Regions from separate parts of the Paenibacillus sp. 2TAF8 genome, predicted to be linked through region 1. Evidence: riboswitches for the same ligand, from Rfam matches in the RefSeq annotation. Region 1 holds a riboswitch; the other holds the start of a gene.

Region 1 (8,563 bases):
ATACGTAACGATGAGATGGGTATGTTGTTACAGCAGTTTGATGCAATGCAACAAACGATCAGGCACACCCAAATGGAAGTGGAGAAGCAACAGAAGGAAAAGGAGATGATTGTGGCTTCTCTGTCTCACGATTTAAAGACACCGCTGATGTCCATCAGTGCCTATGCAGAAGCGCTTAGTATGGATATCCGTTCTGAACAATTGGAAAGACAGGAGTACAAAGAGGTTATTGCCAGGAATGTTGGACGTATGAAACAGATGATTGGGGAGCTTGAGATGTATACAGCATTAGGCTCCGATGATTCGGAGCTGGCTATGGTGGAGGTAGAAGGGGAAGAGTTTTTCGAAATGCTGCTTGGCAGTTACAGAGAACTTGCGGAACGTAAAAATTACACCATACAGATGTCTGTATGCACAAATCATTCCTACCGAATTCACCCTGAATCCCTGATGCGTCTGACCGATAATCTGGTGCATAACGCACTTCGTTATGCTCCACCGAGCGGCAAAATCGGGCTTGCAATCATTGATTCATCGGAGGAGTTACCTGAGTGGATCAATCTGTCACAGAGAGCGGAACTGGATACGTACAGAATCGGGGCGACTATAATATTGGTGCAAAATGAAGGTCCGGCAATCCCGCCAGAACAGCTGGAACGAATTTTTGAGCCTTACGTTCAATATCACAATCAGGAGAGACAAGGCTATGCAGGGGGCTCTGGATTAGGACTGAGCATAGCGAGAAGGATTGCATTGAAGCATGGGGGAGATATGCGCATGTGGTCCTCGGAACATTACGGAACTGTAGCAGTATGCGGGTTGCCGGAACTAGGAAATGGTGGTTTTTCAGAGATATTAACGAAGGAGGATGAAGGATTATGATTAAAAGTGGATGGAAAGTACTAGGGGTAGCCTTGATCGCAGGTTCACTGTTTGCGGGTTGTGCCGAAAAGGAACTGCTTGGCATGTCAGGGGACGATATGATTGAGAAAATTATTACTGCCGAGTCGGAGCAAGCATCCTACTACGCAGAAGGTGTATTGAAGATGTGGACAGATGAGCAGATTACTAACACGATACAAGTGAAAGAATGGGTGGACGGAAAAACAGGACAAAAGCGGATTGAAACAGAGGACGGTGGGAATGTAAGCTATGCGGTTCACAACGGGTCGGAGATTCTGCTCTATGAAAAAGAGGCCAAGACTGCATTTTCGATGGACTCATCAACACTCCAGCAAGAACCTAACCCAACGCAGAAGCAAATGCTGCTGGATCAACTGGAACGAATGCGTGATACTCACAACGTGAAGATGCTGGGGCAAGAAAAGCTTCAAAATCGTGAAGTAATGCACATCGAATTGACCCCTAAAGATGGAAATTCGTTGTTAATGTCATCCCAGTATTGGATAGATCCCAAGAAGTGGACCGTTATTAAAGCGACGAGTACGTATGGCGATACCAAATCCGAGATTCTGTATGACGTGATCGATTATAATCCTGAGTTCACGGATCAGACGTTTACATTGGACATTCCTGCAGACGTTGAAGTGAAAAAAATGAATGATGTAATGAATAACAAAGAGATTACAATGGAAGAAGCAGAGAAGGCCGTAGGAAAGCCATTCTTACAATACGCGGAGGGAGATCTGCAATTATCGAGAATTGAGATGACTTCTTCCATGGGTGAACATAGCCGGGATGAGGTAACGTTATACTATGTGAAGAATGACAAGCCTGAGATCAGTATAACCGTATTTAAAGCACCTGAGGAAAATGTTGATGAAAAGCTGCTGCCGGATGAGGAGATAACAACAGTCCGTGATACAGAAGGCTCATATATGTCGATGATTCGTAATTTGTCATGGACGGAGGATGGGCTGCGGTACTCGATCATGGGAGAGAATGAAGCATGGACAGCTGAAAAACTACAGTCGTGGGCTGAATCTCTACAGTTTTCGAAGTAAGGTGACTAATATGCGAGTGCGGGGAACGCTGAACATTACGATCAGAGGATGCATATAAATATAGAAATTATAGATATAGATATAGAAAATATAAATCTTTTATTTCCAGGTAAAACCTGCCTTGGCAATCCTGTTGAATCGTTATTTTCCATTATCCAGAGATCTTACAATACAGGTCCGTATGATTACGTCACTTTTGTTGACATATACAGTGCGGCATATTACGCTGTATATGATTGAATACATGCCAGTATGATTAACTTTTATAATGAATGAACAGAATACAGCGAATGATAACGAGCGGGAGAGACCTGAGCGGGCTGAATAAATACAATACGGTACAGATCAGTAATTTACATCGTACAGATGCTGCGAAACCGTACTTTAGTAAGTCCGCTTAAGGCACCGAAGGAGCAAGTGGTTATGCACCCGGCATAACTGTTAATCTCTCAGGTAAACGTACCGTCGTTGGACGCAACTCTGGAGAGTGCGCGGAAGAAGCGCCACCCAAGGGGAATATGATGGGTTAGCACGTTGAACAGACTTGTATGTGAATGTACTTGATCTGTTTTAACCGGTGCAGCGATCATGAAACTCTCAGGTATCAAGGACAGAGAGAGGGCTAACGGCCTTCTTCTGTCCTTTTTTTATGTCATCATTCAGTAAATCAGGAACATAATGGTGGTCTTCTTGTCTGGAGAACGATGACGAAACCAATTGGAGGGTTACAAGGTGCGATTTAAAGATGTTTTTTCGATTATTGGCCCGTCGATGACGGGGCCATCCAGTTCACATACAGCGGGTGCTGCAAGGCTGGGCCGAATTGCGCGTCAGTGGCTGGGGTGCACTCCGGAACGAGCTCGGCTTACATTATACGGCTCATTTGCAGATACCTATCAGGGACACGGTACCGATCTGGCTCTGATCGGAGGTTTGCTGGGCTACGTTACGGATGATCCGCGTATACCAGATGCAGAACAGTATGCAGTTGAAGCAGGTATGGAAGTTGAATTTTACACCAGTGGTCTGCCAGCTCCTCACCCGAACACAGTTAAGATTGAATTGTGGCACGGCGAACGGGAATGCTCATTAATAGGCGCATCTATCGGTGGCGGCAGCGTGTCTGTCCATGCACTGAATGATTTTCGTGTACAGATCAGCGGAGAGTTTCCAACACTTGTTTTGCGTCATGCGGATAAAGCAGGTGTTCTGGCATCCGTAACCTCAACGATCAGCTCTTCCGGAGTGAACATCGGGTATATGCAAGTGGATCGGAAAGCCCGTGATGGTGAAGCGCTTACTGCAATGGAGATGGATGCTCCGCCAAGTGAAGAGATTTTGAAAAGATTGCGTTCACTGGATCATGTGCTCAATATTCGTGTGATTGATCTGAAGAGAGGGGTTGATCCGAATGCGGTTTAAACATTTGCATGAATTGAATACCATCTGCACTGCGGAGTCCAAAACGATTGCACAGCTGATGATTGAAGAGCAGGTGCAGGAGACGAATACACCGGAAGCTGACGTGGTGAAACAGATGTCGGAGTACTACCAGGTGATGAAGGAAGCGGTTCGTAAAGGACTTACAGAAGATACAACCTCGCGGAGCGGACTGACAGGTGGAGACGGGAAAAAGATGGCCGAATACATTCGCCAAGGCGAGACATGCTCTGGTGATGCTTCTGCCCTTGCTATGGCCTATGCACTGTGTGTATCGGAGGTGAATGCCTCCATGGGACGTATCGTGGCTACGCCAACGGCAGGATCTTGCGGCATCATTCCGGGTGTGTTTATTAGCTCGCAGGAACGCTTCGGTTGGACGGATGAACATCTGGTGAATGGATTGTTCTGCGCCGGAGCCATCGGTTATGTTATTGCCAACAATTCATTTATTTCTGGTGCTGAGGGTGGTTGTCAGGCCGAGGTTGGCTCTGCGATCGGCATGGCTGCCGGAGCCATGGTGGAACTTCGTGGAGGAACACCGGAGCAGGTTGTGCATGCTGTGGGCTTGGCTTTGAAAAATACACTGGGCCTCATCTGTGATCCGGTTGCCGGGCTTGTAGAGATTCCTTGTATTGTGCGCAACGGACTCGGAGCCGTTACTGCACTGGCTGCGGCTGATATGGCGCTCGCTGGCGTACGCAGTGCCATTCCGTCGGACGAAGTGATCGACGTTATGCTGGAGGTAGGCAGTGCCATGCCAAGCCGTCACCGCGAGACAGCGCAGGGTGGGCTGGCCCAGACACCTACAGGCCGCAAGATGATGCAGAAGCTGGCGAAACCTAAGGCGAAGCGGGCAGAGCCGGAAGAGACATCAGAAACAGATTCAGAAGCACCGGGAGTACAACCGGAAATGGATGAGAAGTAATAAGAGCTTGCCGGGTCATGGGATTAGGAATTGATTCGGGGTGCTTATCGACTAGTGATAGTAAATAGTATGGTCGTTACACCACATAACACGAATAAATTATAAAAAACAAGCGTACTTCAACCTGAATAGCTCAGGATTGCAGAACGCTTGTTTTAGTTTATTTTGGTTTGGGATGATAGATCAGCCAAGCTATTTATCTGCTATCAACAGTCCAACAGGGTGAGGTAGACGTTTTTATTTAGGCCCTTTTCAATGCACCCTGCTCTACTCTACTTCGGTGCACATAACTGCATAGCCGTAGGCAGGCAGTTCGATTGCAAGCACGCCGTTGTCCAGAGCGGTGCGATGATTACCTTCAAACAGCTCAGTCCAAGGCTGGCTTCCTGCATCCAGTTCAACGATGGCGGTTTCCTCCGAACGGTTGAACAGAACCAGAATGCGCTCATCTGCACTTTGGCGCTCCATCACAACCTGACTACCGCCTGCCTGAGCTTGCAGGAAACGAACCGTGCCTTCTGCACGCAGTGCAGGATGCGCATAACGTAGAGCAATCAACTTCTGATAAAAGCCGAGTAACTCCCGATCTTGCTTCGTTTCATCCCATTCCATGCATTTACGGCATCCCGGATCATGTTCGCCGTCGAGGCCAATCTCGTCACCATAATAGATGCAGGGTGCCCCCATGTAAGTGAATTGGAACAAGGCAGCCAGCCTCATCTTGCGTTGATCCCCTTCGCATAACGTAAGCAGGCGAGGCGTATCGTGACTATCCAGTAGGTTAAACGCCACCTCGCTCGCCTGGAGCGGGTAGCGGGATAACTGGCGCCCAATGGCATTGGCAAATTGTTCGGCGTGCATCTTTTCTTCCACAAAGAAAGAATTTACAGCTGAGGTGAATGGATAGTTCATCGCAGCATCGAACTGATCACCTTGCAGCCAGGCAGAAGATTCGTTCCATATCTCGCCCAGAATGTAGGCGTCCGGGTTGGCTGCCTTGACGACACGTCTGAAATCCCGCCAGAAGGCATCATCCACTTCATCGGCTACATCGAGGCGCCAGCCGTCGGTGCCTACTTCTTTAATCCAATACTCGGCTACCTCCAGCAAGTAGGCCTTCACATCGGGATTCTCCGTATTCAGCTTAGGCATATGGGGTTCAAAGCCGAATGTCTCATAGGTCGGAATGCCATCCTTCACGTCCAGCGGGAATTCATGCACATGGAACCAGTCTTTGTATTTGGAATCGGAACCGTATTTTTGCACGTCGAGGAAGGGGGCGAACGTTTTGCCTGAATGATTGAACACCGCATCCAGCAGCACACGAATGCTACGCTCATGGCACAGCTTCACCAAATGTTTCACTGTATCTGCATCACCGAAATGACGGTCTACACGAAGATAGTCTTCGGTATCATATTTATGATTGGTTGTAGCTTCAAAGATAGGAGTAAAGTAGATTGCGTTGATACCCAGTTCACTGATGTAATCGAGATGATTGATCACACCTTGCAAGTCACCGCCAAAGAAGTTGAAAGGCGTAGGTTCGCCGCCCCAAGGTTCGACTTCTTTGGGATTAATTGAAGCGTCGCCATTTGCGAATCGCTCGGGGAAAATCTGATAGAACACGGCATCTTTCACCCACGCCGGGGGTGTGAAAACAGCTCCGGCATGAATATAAGGGAACTGGAACATGCGGCCCGGATCCCCCGGCTCTTCTTCCTGGAAGTCCGTCTCGGTCATCCAGATCTGTTCATCGCCACTTTTGAGCAGAAAAGCATACTTCAATCGATGATATGGCGGTTTCACTTCCCCTTCATAGTAGTCAAACATAGTGTCTGACGTGAATTTGGTCAGAGGAACCATATCTCGGGTTTCTTCCCATGCATATTTGTCTCCTGTCAGAGCATACACCTCGGTGAGATCATTCTTTTTGGCACGCAGACGCAAGCGGATTGTATCCTGATCATAGGCATAAGCCCAGTTCCGTTTGGGTTGATGAAATATAGCTTCGAGCAGCATGTGAAGTTCCTCCCGTCAGATGTAAATGAAGTATAAAAAGTAAAGAATATTAGACATTCAGGAAGTGCGTAGAGTATGTAAATCGTAATTATTGAAACATGTGGCCTCATACTACGTAACTGCAGATTGCGTTATAATGAAGGTATAAAAAGAGAAGGCTGACTCCAACGAATCAATTTGAGATGGCAATCAAGCCAAGGTAACAGACATTGTAGCTTGTGCAGTTGGGTTTGCATTTAATCTAGCGAGAAAGCGTCTCTACTTCGAAATCAAAGTCACAATATCAAAACTAAAATCAATACAGATAAGCAACTTTGCCCAGATATATCATTAACCCAAAGAGGATGGAAAGGAAACGAGTACATAGATGAAAACTAAACTGTTATACATCGAGGATGATACGGAAATTGCAACATGGGTGAGGGAAGATCTGGAGGAGCGCGGGTATGAGGTTGTCTGGCTTGGAAGTGGTGAAGGTGCCGCTGAGGCTGCGTTAGACTGTTCTCTGGTCATACTGGATGTTATGTTGCCGGGGCTTGACGGGTTTACGGTAGGGCAACGTTTAAAAAAAGAACATCCTGCTGTGCCCATCGTCATGCTCTCGGCTAGAACATCCATTGATGACAAACTGCATGGGCTTGATTTTGCCGATGATTATGTGACCAAACCGTTCCATCCGGACGAGCTTGCTGCGCGAATCGAGGTTCAGCTACGGAAGGCAGGCACGGTGGTATCCAGTGAAGCCGTTCTTACGCTCGATCATCTGTCGATCTATGAGCAAGATAACCGGATCGTCAATGAGCAGACGGGAGAAGAGATTATACTATCAGGCAAACAATTCCACATCTTCGCTTATTTGCTCCGGCATATGGGCATGATCCGTACCAAAGAACAGATTTATGAAGCGGTCTGGAACGAGCCTTATCTGGACGGGGACAAAACGTTAATGGTGCATATCCGGCATTTGCGCGAGAAGCTGGAGCTTGATCCGGCGAATCCGGTTATTATTCAGACCGTGCGCGGTGTAGGTTACCGCGTGAAGAAGCCATGATCAAGTGGGTGAAAGAACGGAAGGCCAGAAAGTCCGAACAAAACAGAGAAAGCAACAAGGAACGGCCTATGCGGCCCAAAATAAAGTTTGGACGATCTCTGATGTCCAGATATATGCTTCTGATTTTGGCGGCTGTACTGTTTGTACCTGTTGTGGTCCCTGTGGTAGCTACGGTTTTCGTTGTAATTATCAATCATGTAAATCCTGTTGAAGATGCGCCTTACGGTGACTCTGATCAAATCACCAGCCTTTGGGCAATTGAATCTAAAAAACTGGATGGATCATCTGATTCAATTATTAATGCGCGAATGAAAGAGCTGCAGAAGAAGTATCCCAAATCAGCCATGTATCGTGTAGACGCAACAGGCAGAACGACAATGGTGCTTGGTGGAGAAGGGACGAAGGTGTTGAAGTCGAGGTCATCCAAACCTTTGGACATGACATCAGGGAAGCCGGAGGCTCCAAGTACAGATGTTGTGTTGAAATGGCCTCTGCCAACCGGCAAGACGGAAGAGACCCGAATTCCTGCAGTATGGACCGCAAATTACACGGTAGAGTTCATGAAAAAAGCAAATTTTCGTGATCCTCTAACCATTGTAGCTTTTATTGGTGGGGGGAATGTAAATAAGGGACAAGGGTTTATGGTCATAGAAATCCCTCGTAACATGCTCCAGAAGTCCTCCAGTAACGGGCTACTCGAATTTGTCTATTTTGGGGCAGTGATGCTGATTGTGTTTGTGATCTTTATCATTATGTCCGTTTTATTCTTCGCTAAAATTCGCAAAAGGCTGATTCATTTGCAGTCAGCAATGGTCACTCCGAGTAAGGAGGGTATACCGCTTCCTGTAGATGTTCGAAGGTCGGATGAGATTGGACATTTGGAGGAGTCCTTTAACCAGATGGTTCATCAGTTAACGGGCAGCCGCCAGCGTGAGCGGGAAGAAGAACAGCTACGTAAACGGTTAGTTGCAGGATTATCGCATGATTTGAGAACACCATTGACCGTAATTCGAGGGCACATGCATGCATTACACAAAGAAAACCTCAGTGAACAAGGTGTTCATGCGTTGAGCCGTATGGAAGGCAAAATGCAAGATCTCGGTGAATTGATCGATAATATGCTCTCTTTTAATCTGCTGGCTAGTGGAAGGTACACAT
Region 2 (8,563 bases), on a different contig from region 1:
TCCAGATCGGTGGTGGCCGTCGAAACGGTCACTTTCAGATCCGAAGCGAGAGCGAGCAGTTTAACCGGTTCAGCTTCATCCAGCAGGATGCAAAGCATGAAGAGCTTACGCTCTTCAGGCGTAAACTCTACATATTCATTACCCTCCAGTTTCTGGCGTAATGCACTGAGGTCATCTGAACCGGAATCAATACGTATTCCGGTTCCCGACTTTTTTTCCAATCGCATACCAAGCGGTTCAAGCCACTGTTCGATCATCAACAGCTCACGATGCACGGTACGTGTACTCACTTTTACTTCAACCGCAATTTCACCCGCCGTGATTTCATGGGGATGCTCCAACAGGAATTCCACGATTTCACGTTGTCTTTTGGTAATACTCATATCTCAGCCTCCGGCTCTGGGAAAACGGCTGCCCTTATTTGAAGCTGGTTCGCAGTCTGCTCCCTTTTACTTCAAACGTTCAACAAGCGCATCGTATTCCGGGCTTTTTAGGAAGTTGTCAATGGATATATGCTCTGCATTTGGTGCTACTGAACGTGCACGATCCGTTAGTGTTTTTTGCGTAATAACAACGTCTGCATCTTGCGGAATTTCACTAATTGCTGTGTTGGTTACAGCAACGTCAATTCCTTCGGTTTTCATTTTTTTGCGCAGAATCGAAGCACCCATTGCACTCGAACCCATACCTGCATCACAGGAGAAAACAATCTTTTTCACATCTGCTTTTGCCTTGGATGCAACGGAAGTTGCGATATCTGCTACTCTGTTCGCTTCATAGTTATCCGCTGTGATGGCTGCATTTGCTGTATTGCCCTGGCTCTTCATATCTTTCATTCGGCTGGAGGCCGCTTCCAGATCTTCTTCCTTCTGTTTGCCGGTTTTGAGGAGCAGAGAGGCAATCAGGAAGGAAACCACCGCTGCCACGATAACCCCGGCAAGCATTGGAATATATCCACCTTTGGGTGTCAGCAGGAAATAGGCAATGATACTGCCTGGTGATGGTGCCGATACCAGTCCTGCGCCAGTTAGCATGAACGTTAATGTACCCGCTACACCGCCGGCTATGGCTGCCAGAATCAGAATGGGTCTCATTAGAATGTAAGGGAAGTAAATCTCATGAATCCCGCCAAAGAAATGAATGACCACCGCACCAGGTGCAGATGATCTCGCCATTCCACGACCGAAGAAACAGTAAGCGAGCAAAATACCTAGTCCCGGTCCCGGGTTAGACTCAAGCATGTAAAGAACGGATTTACCTAATTCTCTTGCCTGATCTGTTGCAATTGGTGTTAAGATCCCATGGTTAATGGCATTGTTCAGGAACAATACTTTACCCGGTTCAATGATCAGATTGACGAGTGGTAGCAAGCCCAGGTTCATCAAACCCTGTACGCCAGCAGACAACACTTTACTAATGGCCTCTACTGCCGGCCCGATACCGAGCAGAGCAATGATGCTCAAAATACCGCCGATGATTCCTGCCGAGAAATTGTTGACCAGCATCTCAAAACCAGCTCTGATCTTACCCTCAATGGATTTATCGAACTTCTTGATGACCCATGCACCGAAAGGCCCCGCAATCATGGCCCCGAGGAACATTGGTATATCCGTTCCGACAATGGCACCGATGGTCATAATTGCCCCGACGACACCACCACGTGTGCCATGCACCATCGTCCCCCCGGTGTAACCGATCAAGAGCGGCAGTAAATAAGTAATCATTGGACCTACAAGCTGCTCTATTGTCGCATTCGGAAACCATCCTGTTTTAATAAACATCGCTGTAATTAATCCCCAAGCAATAAATGCCCCCATATTAGGCATGACCATACCGCTCAGGAATCGTCCGAAGCGTTGCACACCAACACGTAACCCACCTTTGGAATTGGATGTTTGATCCAAATTACTCATTGGTTTATCCTCCTTGAATCAAGTCATTATTTCGTATGAAAGGGGTATCATTGATCCCCTGCTGTAATCCTAAGCGAGAAACCCTTCCTGTTCAATCAAATGAAAGCGTACTTTCGTCATGAACATTGATGACAACATTGGATTATGTAGTCGATTTTAATTAGGAATATATGCTCAACCCGTTGATACACAAGGATTTTCTTGCCTATGACTTTATTCATATACAACATGCAAAGTAATAAAATAGCTTGGTCCGTTTGCAATTTTTTTATGCATGATGCTATGTCACTCCTATTCAATCCCCTCCAATATGCGTAAAAAAACAGCAAAAAACCTGCGCAAGCTCCATAGCTCACGCAGGTTTAAAGAACAGGATTTTTATATTCAAATGAGATTATATATATGTCAATAAGTACAAATCAACTCGACGATCCAATCGAATTCTATTCCTCAGTATGTTTAAGATAAGCATCCGCATTCAGCAATGTGGATAATGCAGCTTTTACATCTCCATCGACACGGATTTCGATCATCCAGCCTTCTTCATAAGGAGAGCTATTCACCAGTTCTGGCGAGTCCTGCAAAGCTTCATTCACTGCAACAATGGTGCCGCTGACGGGTGAGAACAGATCTGACACCGTTTTGACGGATTCAATCGTACCGATGCTGTCTTCTGCCTTTACACCCGCTTCAAGATCAGGCAATTCTACAAACACAATGTCACCCAGCTGATGCTGTGCGAACTCGGTAATGCCAATACGTACGGTATCCTCCCCTACGGTTTGCACCCATTCGTGCTCTTTACTGTACAGGAAATCATTTCTCAATTCGCTCATCGATATCCGCCTCGCTTTTCATTAATGAGTGCATGCGTTCTTTGACCTTCACCTTTTTCCCAAACAATAGCGTATGATATTTCAGATTCAAATGTCAAGTTAGCTCACAGTTTATTTCAATTTCGACACCTCACCGTGTGTAACCTCACACTACTCTTTCTGCATATAATGGTGAATATTAGAATAGTAAGCGCAATCTTTTAAAATAAACGAACATTAATGAAAATATAACATTAAACATTCGTATTTTACAAAATTTTAATGATATTGTTCTTGACATCACCGTAAGATTCACGTTTTAATGAGAAGAGCAACTGAAGTTAATTGGACTACGTATGAACCGCGGATGAATGTAAAGGGAGAGATTGCCCGTACACCCGGTTTGGGGATGTGCATGAGGCGGCGCCGAAGGAGTAAACCACCGACAAGCGGGGGTGAATCTCTCAGGCAAAAGGACTTTTACAGGACGCAACTCTGGAGAGCATCTAATCGTCCTATACGGATGTTATGATCACCCAAGGGGAAACCTGTCTGCATAAACGGCGGGGTAACTCTCAGGTACAAGGGACAGAGCCTAAGAATACAGCGTGCTACTTGGCATGCCGGTTCTTTGGCCTGTCCTTTTCCTTTTTCCCAAAAAATGAATTGCAGGATTTAGAATCGTCTACCTAGCAACGTGCCTTTATAAACGACTAATCAAATACTTATGACTTTACTTGTTACTTTAATTGTTACATGACGGAATTGAATTGAAACCCGGTTAACAGATTCTCTTTTCTATACTCGGCCCGCTAAAGGCCCATGACGAGGTGATTGGATGTCCGATTTGTTAAGAACACCACTCTTCCCCCTATATGCACAATATGAAGGTGTGCGTTGCATTGATTTTGGCGGTTGGGAGTTGCCCGTGCAGTTTAGCGGTATTCAAAAAGAGCATGGAGCCGTGCGCGAGCGCGCCGGGCTGTTCGATGTATCCCATATGGGCGAATTCACCGTAACGGGTGAACAGGCGGAAGCCTTTTTACAAACCATGACGACCAACGATGTGACCGCAACTGTACCAGGTCAGGCACAATACACGCTGATGTGTTATCCCGATGGTGGTGTAGTAGATGATCTGCTGATCTACAAACTGGCGGAGCAACACTACATGTTGGTCGTCAATGCCTCCAATATCGACAAAGACTGGGCATGGTTGCAAGAGCACATTATACCTGGCGTGAACATGACCAATGATTCCGAGCAAACAGCGTTGCTGGCGCTTCAAGGCCCTTTAGCGGTCGATATTCTCTCGAAGGCTACAGGTTCAGAGGTGGATGCAAGCTCCATCGAACCGTTCCGCTTCGTACAGCATGCCGAGGTATGCGGAGTAAAGCTGCTGCTATCACGAACCGGTTACACCGGAGAAGATGGCTTTGAACTATATGTTGCAGCAGATCAGGCAGCTCTCGTATGGAACGGACTGATGGAAGCCGGTGCTGATGTAGGCCTCGTTCCAGCAGGGCTTGGTGCGCGTGATACGCTGCGATTCGAAGCGAAGTTGCCTTTGTACGGTCAGGAGCTGTCACCCACTATCTCTCCACTGGAGGCTGGGCTTGGCATGTTCGTGAAACTGAACGCCGGGCCTTTTATCGGACACGAAGCTTTATTACAGCAAAAAAATGACGGCCCTGCCCGCAAGCTGATTGGCATCGAAGTGCTGGAGCGCGGCATTCCGCGGCCACATTACCCGATATATGCGGACGGCGTTCAGATTGGTGAAGTGACAACAGGTACACAGTCCCCAACCTTGAAGCGCAATCTAGGCCTCGCCCTAATTGACAGTAAGCATGCTGCAATAGGCACTCCGCTGGAGATCGAGATTCGTGGCAAAAAGCTAAAAGCCGAGGTCGTCAAGACTCCTTTTCATAAACGGACACGTACGTTAAAGACACCTATCCAAGGAGCTGAGCAAGCATGAGCAAGCACCGCTACATCCCCATGACAGAACAAGACCAGAGCGCAATGCTGACCACGATCGGCGTGGATACGCTTGAAGATTTATTCAAAGATATCCCGAAGGAGATTCGTTATCAGGGCGAGCTGCCTGTCTCCTCCAAGCTGGACGAATACGCATTAACACGCCATATGTCTAAACAGGCTGGCTCCAATGCCAACTTTGAGACACATGCCAGTTTCCTTGGCGCAGGCATCTATGACCATCACATCCCTTCTGTCATAAACCATGTCATTTCCCGTTCGGAGTTTTACACCGCCTACACCCCTTATCAGCCTGAGATCAGCCAAGGAGAATTACAAGCCATCTTTGAATTTCAGTCGTATATTTGCGAGTTGACAGGTATGGCGGTAGCCAATGCGAGTATGTATGACGGTGCAACAGCTTTTGCAGAAGCAGGCAATCTTGCCGCCGCTGCTACCCGTCGCAAACAGCTTATTGTATCTCGCACCGTCCACCCGGAAGCCCGCCAAGTACTGCAGACGTATGCACACGGCTTAAGTCTTGAGATTGTAGAGATTGGTTATAAAGATGGGGTTACCGATTGGGATGCGCTGCAAGCGGCCATTTCGGACGATACTGCGGCGGTTATGATTCAAAGCCCGAACTTCTTCGGTGCCGTGGAAAATGTAAAGCATGCCGCCGACCTTGTGCACACGCACAAAGGACTGCTCGTGGTGAGTGCCAACCCGCTGTCGCTGGGTTTGCTGGAAGCCCCAGGCAAGCTGGGAGCCGACATCGTTGTAGGCGATGCACAGCCCCTCGGAATCGCCGCTTCGCTCGGCGGACCCACTTGCGGATACTTCGCAGTATCTCAGGCTCACATGCGCCGAATTCCTGGTCGAATCGTCGGCCAGACGACCGATCGCAACGGCAAACGTGGCTTCGTGCTGACGCTGCAAGCCCGCGAGCAACACATTCGCCGCGAAAAAGCGACGTCCAACATCTGTTCAAATCAGGCATTATTAGCACTTAGTGCTTCCGTCTATATGTCTACCCTGGGAAGACAAGGCATGATTGATGTTGCTGATCTGAATTTGCAGAAGAGTCACTATGCACGAAATATGTTAACAGCTATTCCCGGAGTGAGCCTCACTTTTACCGCCCCTACGTTTAACGAGTTCGTCATCCACCTCCCTGAAGGAACCGATGTGGATGCTCTTCAGCTGAAGCTGCTGGATGCAGGCTTCATCGGCGGTTACGAACTCGGACGTGATTATTCGGAACTTGCTGGACATATGCTCATTGCTGTTACTGAGCGACGCAGCAAAGAAGAGATCGATGAATTCGCACGTGTATTGGAGGGATCGCTGTGACTCAGGAAATGACTACAAAAGCAAACATTGCGGGTACTTCACCGGAAACATCTAACCTACATCAGTCAGTCAATCAGCAGACTGGAATGGACTCACAAGCCCAAGGAACCTCAACCAGTCCGCAAGTCGCACCGTCCGCGGCTCCAGAACAAAGTCTGATTTTCGAATTGAGCAGTCCTGGGCGTGTGGCCTATTCCTTGCCGGAATGTGATGTTCCCCGTCAGGATGCTGACGCGTTGATTCCCCGGGAAATGCTGCGCTCGGAAGCGGCAGCGTTGCCGGAAGTATTCGAGGTTGATGTTATTCGTCACTATACGGCATTATCCCGCCGCAACTTCGGGGTAGATAACGGCTTTTATCCACTCGGTTCCTGTACGATGAAATACAATCCGAAGATCAATGAAGATGTAGCACGTTACAACGGTTTTGCTAAAATCCATCCATACCAGCATGAATCAAGCCTGCAAGGCGCTCTCGAATTACTCCACACCTTGCAAAATGATCTTGCAGGTCTGACAGGTATGGATGCCGTCACCCTGCAACCTGCTGCTGGCGCACATGGAGAATGGACTGGACTCATGATGATCCGGGCTTATCACGAAAGCCGTGGTGAACTGCGTACCAAAGTCATCGTGCCCGATTCCTCTCATGGCACGAACCCGGCCAGCGCAACCGTAGCCGGATTCGAAACGGTCACCATTCCGTCCCGCGCCGACGGTCTGGTCGATCTGGATGCACTGCGTGCTGCAGTCGGTTCAGATACCGCAGCGCTCATGCTGACCAATCCAAACACGCTCGGTTTGTTTGAAAAGGATATTCAAGAGATTGCTTCCATCGTGCACGATGCTGGCGGACTGTTGTATTATGACGGTGCTAACTCCAATGCCATTATGGGCATCACACGTCCCGGCGATATGGGCTTTGATGTGGTACATCTGAACTTGCATAAAACGATGAGCACGCCTCACGGTGGTGGTGGCCCTGGTGCTGGACCTGTCGGTGTCAAAAGCCGCCTGATTCCGTTCTTACCTAAACCGATGGTTGTTCAAAATGATCAGGGCGCATACAATCTGGATTACGAAGGAGCTCAATCGATTGGCCGGGTCAAAGCTTATTATGGCAACTTCGGCATCCTGGTTCGTGCCTATGCTTACATTCGTACCTATGGACCGGAGGGTCTGCGCCGTGTATCCGAATGCGCTGTGTTGAATGCCAATTATATGATGGCTCGTCTGGCACCTCATTACGAAATTCCGTATCCGGGTGTATGCAAACATGAATTTGTCATGTCAGGACGGGGTCTGAAACAATACGGTGTGCGTACACTGGATGTAGCCAAACGCCTGCTGGACTTTGGCTATCACCCACCAACCATCTACTTCCCTCTTAATGTTGAGGAGTGCATTATGATTGAGCCAACGGAAACCGAGAGCAAAGAAACGCTCGACGGATTTATTGATACAATGATCCGTATTGCCAAAGAAGCAGAAGAAACACCGGAATTGGTGCTTAATGCTCCGTACGGCACGCCGGTAACTCGTCTCGATGAAACGACCGCAGCACGCAAACCTGTATTAAACTGTGCTTGCAGCTAAATAAGTTAAACTATTTTTTACACATTCTGCTTCGATGACAACCCTTCCTTACAATGACTGTCATCCCCCGATTTCTGGATCTCCTTGTTCATAAGAATAATCCGATGATAAGCGCAAGCTATCTATGTAATCCCCTTATGTATGATGAGGCATTCTCTCATTCTCACAAGGGGATTTTCTTTATCTTTCTATAACATTTGTAACACCAGCCATTGTTTCGCACGTCAACAAAAAAAGCCGGCCCCCACTGGATCGTGGACACCGGCAATATTGCTGCATCAATGCAGCCTTTATCGGAAAAAGAAAGACCTCAAATCCGGAGGAAGCTCCGGCAAAATTACGCTTGAATGCTTTGAACGAGTTCAACGACTTGTTCAGCGGTTTGCATTTCCAAAGCTTTGGCAGCCAGTTCCTGCATGTCCGCACGGGACAATTTGGTGATTTGGCTACGCGCTGGCAGAATGGAAGTTGCACTCATGCTGAACTCATCCAGTCCAAGACCAAGCAGCAATGGAATTGCTGTTTCGTCTCCTGCCATCTCACCGCACATGCCAGCCCATTTACCTTCACGATGCGCTGCATCGATAACCATTTTGACCAAACGCAAAATGGCTGGGTTATATGGTTGGTACAGATAAGATACACGCTCGTTCATCCGGTCAGCAGCCATCGTGTACTGAATCAGATCGTTGGTACCGATACTGAAGAAGTCCACTTCTTTGGCGAATTGATCCGCCATTACAGCTGTTGATGGAATTTCGACCATGATACCGAGTTGAATGCTGTCAGAAACAGCGATACCTTCAGCAACCAGCTTGTCCTTCTCTTCGAGCAGGACAGCTTTGGCTTCACGGAATTCACCCAGTGTTGCGATCATTGGGAACATGACACGCAAGTTTCCGTGTAC

The links. A riboswitch is a leader RNA that binds a small molecule or an ion and turns the genes downstream of it on or off. The one in region 1 is predicted to bind glycine.
Region 2: another riboswitch for glycine. It lies ahead of gcvT (glycine cleavage system aminomethyltransferase GcvT); the one in region 1 lies ahead of sdaAB (L-serine ammonia-lyase, iron-sulfur-dependent subunit beta).

What each region holds. Positions count from the first base shown of each region.
Region 1 covers NZ_JBFRFN010000007.1:168,772-177,334, forward strand. Annotated here, with positions in the region: gene AB4Z30_RS13060 (sensor histidine kinase) at 1-882, shown strand, start outside; gene AB4Z30_RS13065 (LolA family protein) at 879-1,964, shown strand; glycine riboswitch at 2,256-2,438, shown strand; glycine riboswitch at 2,443-2,580, shown strand; gene sdaAB (L-serine ammonia-lyase, iron-sulfur-dependent subunit beta) at 2,697-3,386, shown strand; gene sdaAA (L-serine ammonia-lyase, iron-sulfur-dependent, subunit alpha) at 3,376-4,332, shown strand; gene AB4Z30_RS13080 (alpha-glycosidase) at 4,600-6,354, opposite strand; gene AB4Z30_RS13085 (response regulator transcription factor) at 6,722-7,405, shown strand; gene AB4Z30_RS13090 (ATP-binding protein) at 7,507-8,563, shown strand, end outside.
Region 2 covers NZ_JBFRFN010000003.1:253,210-261,772, forward strand. Annotated here, with positions in the region: gene AB4Z30_RS06890 (BglG family transcription antiterminator) at 1-383, opposite strand, end outside; gene AB4Z30_RS06895 (PTS mannitol transporter subunit IICB) at 450-1,913, opposite strand; gene gcvH (glycine cleavage system protein GcvH) at 2,357-2,749, opposite strand; glycine riboswitch at 3,096-3,218, shown strand; glycine riboswitch at 3,222-3,322, shown strand; gene gcvT (glycine cleavage system aminomethyltransferase GcvT) at 3,567-4,709, shown strand; gene gcvPA (aminomethyl-transferring glycine dehydrogenase subunit GcvPA) at 4,706-6,061, shown strand; gene gcvPB (aminomethyl-transferring glycine dehydrogenase subunit GcvPB) at 6,148-7,656, shown strand; gene ptsP (phosphoenolpyruvate--protein phosphotransferase) at 7,994-8,563, opposite strand, start outside.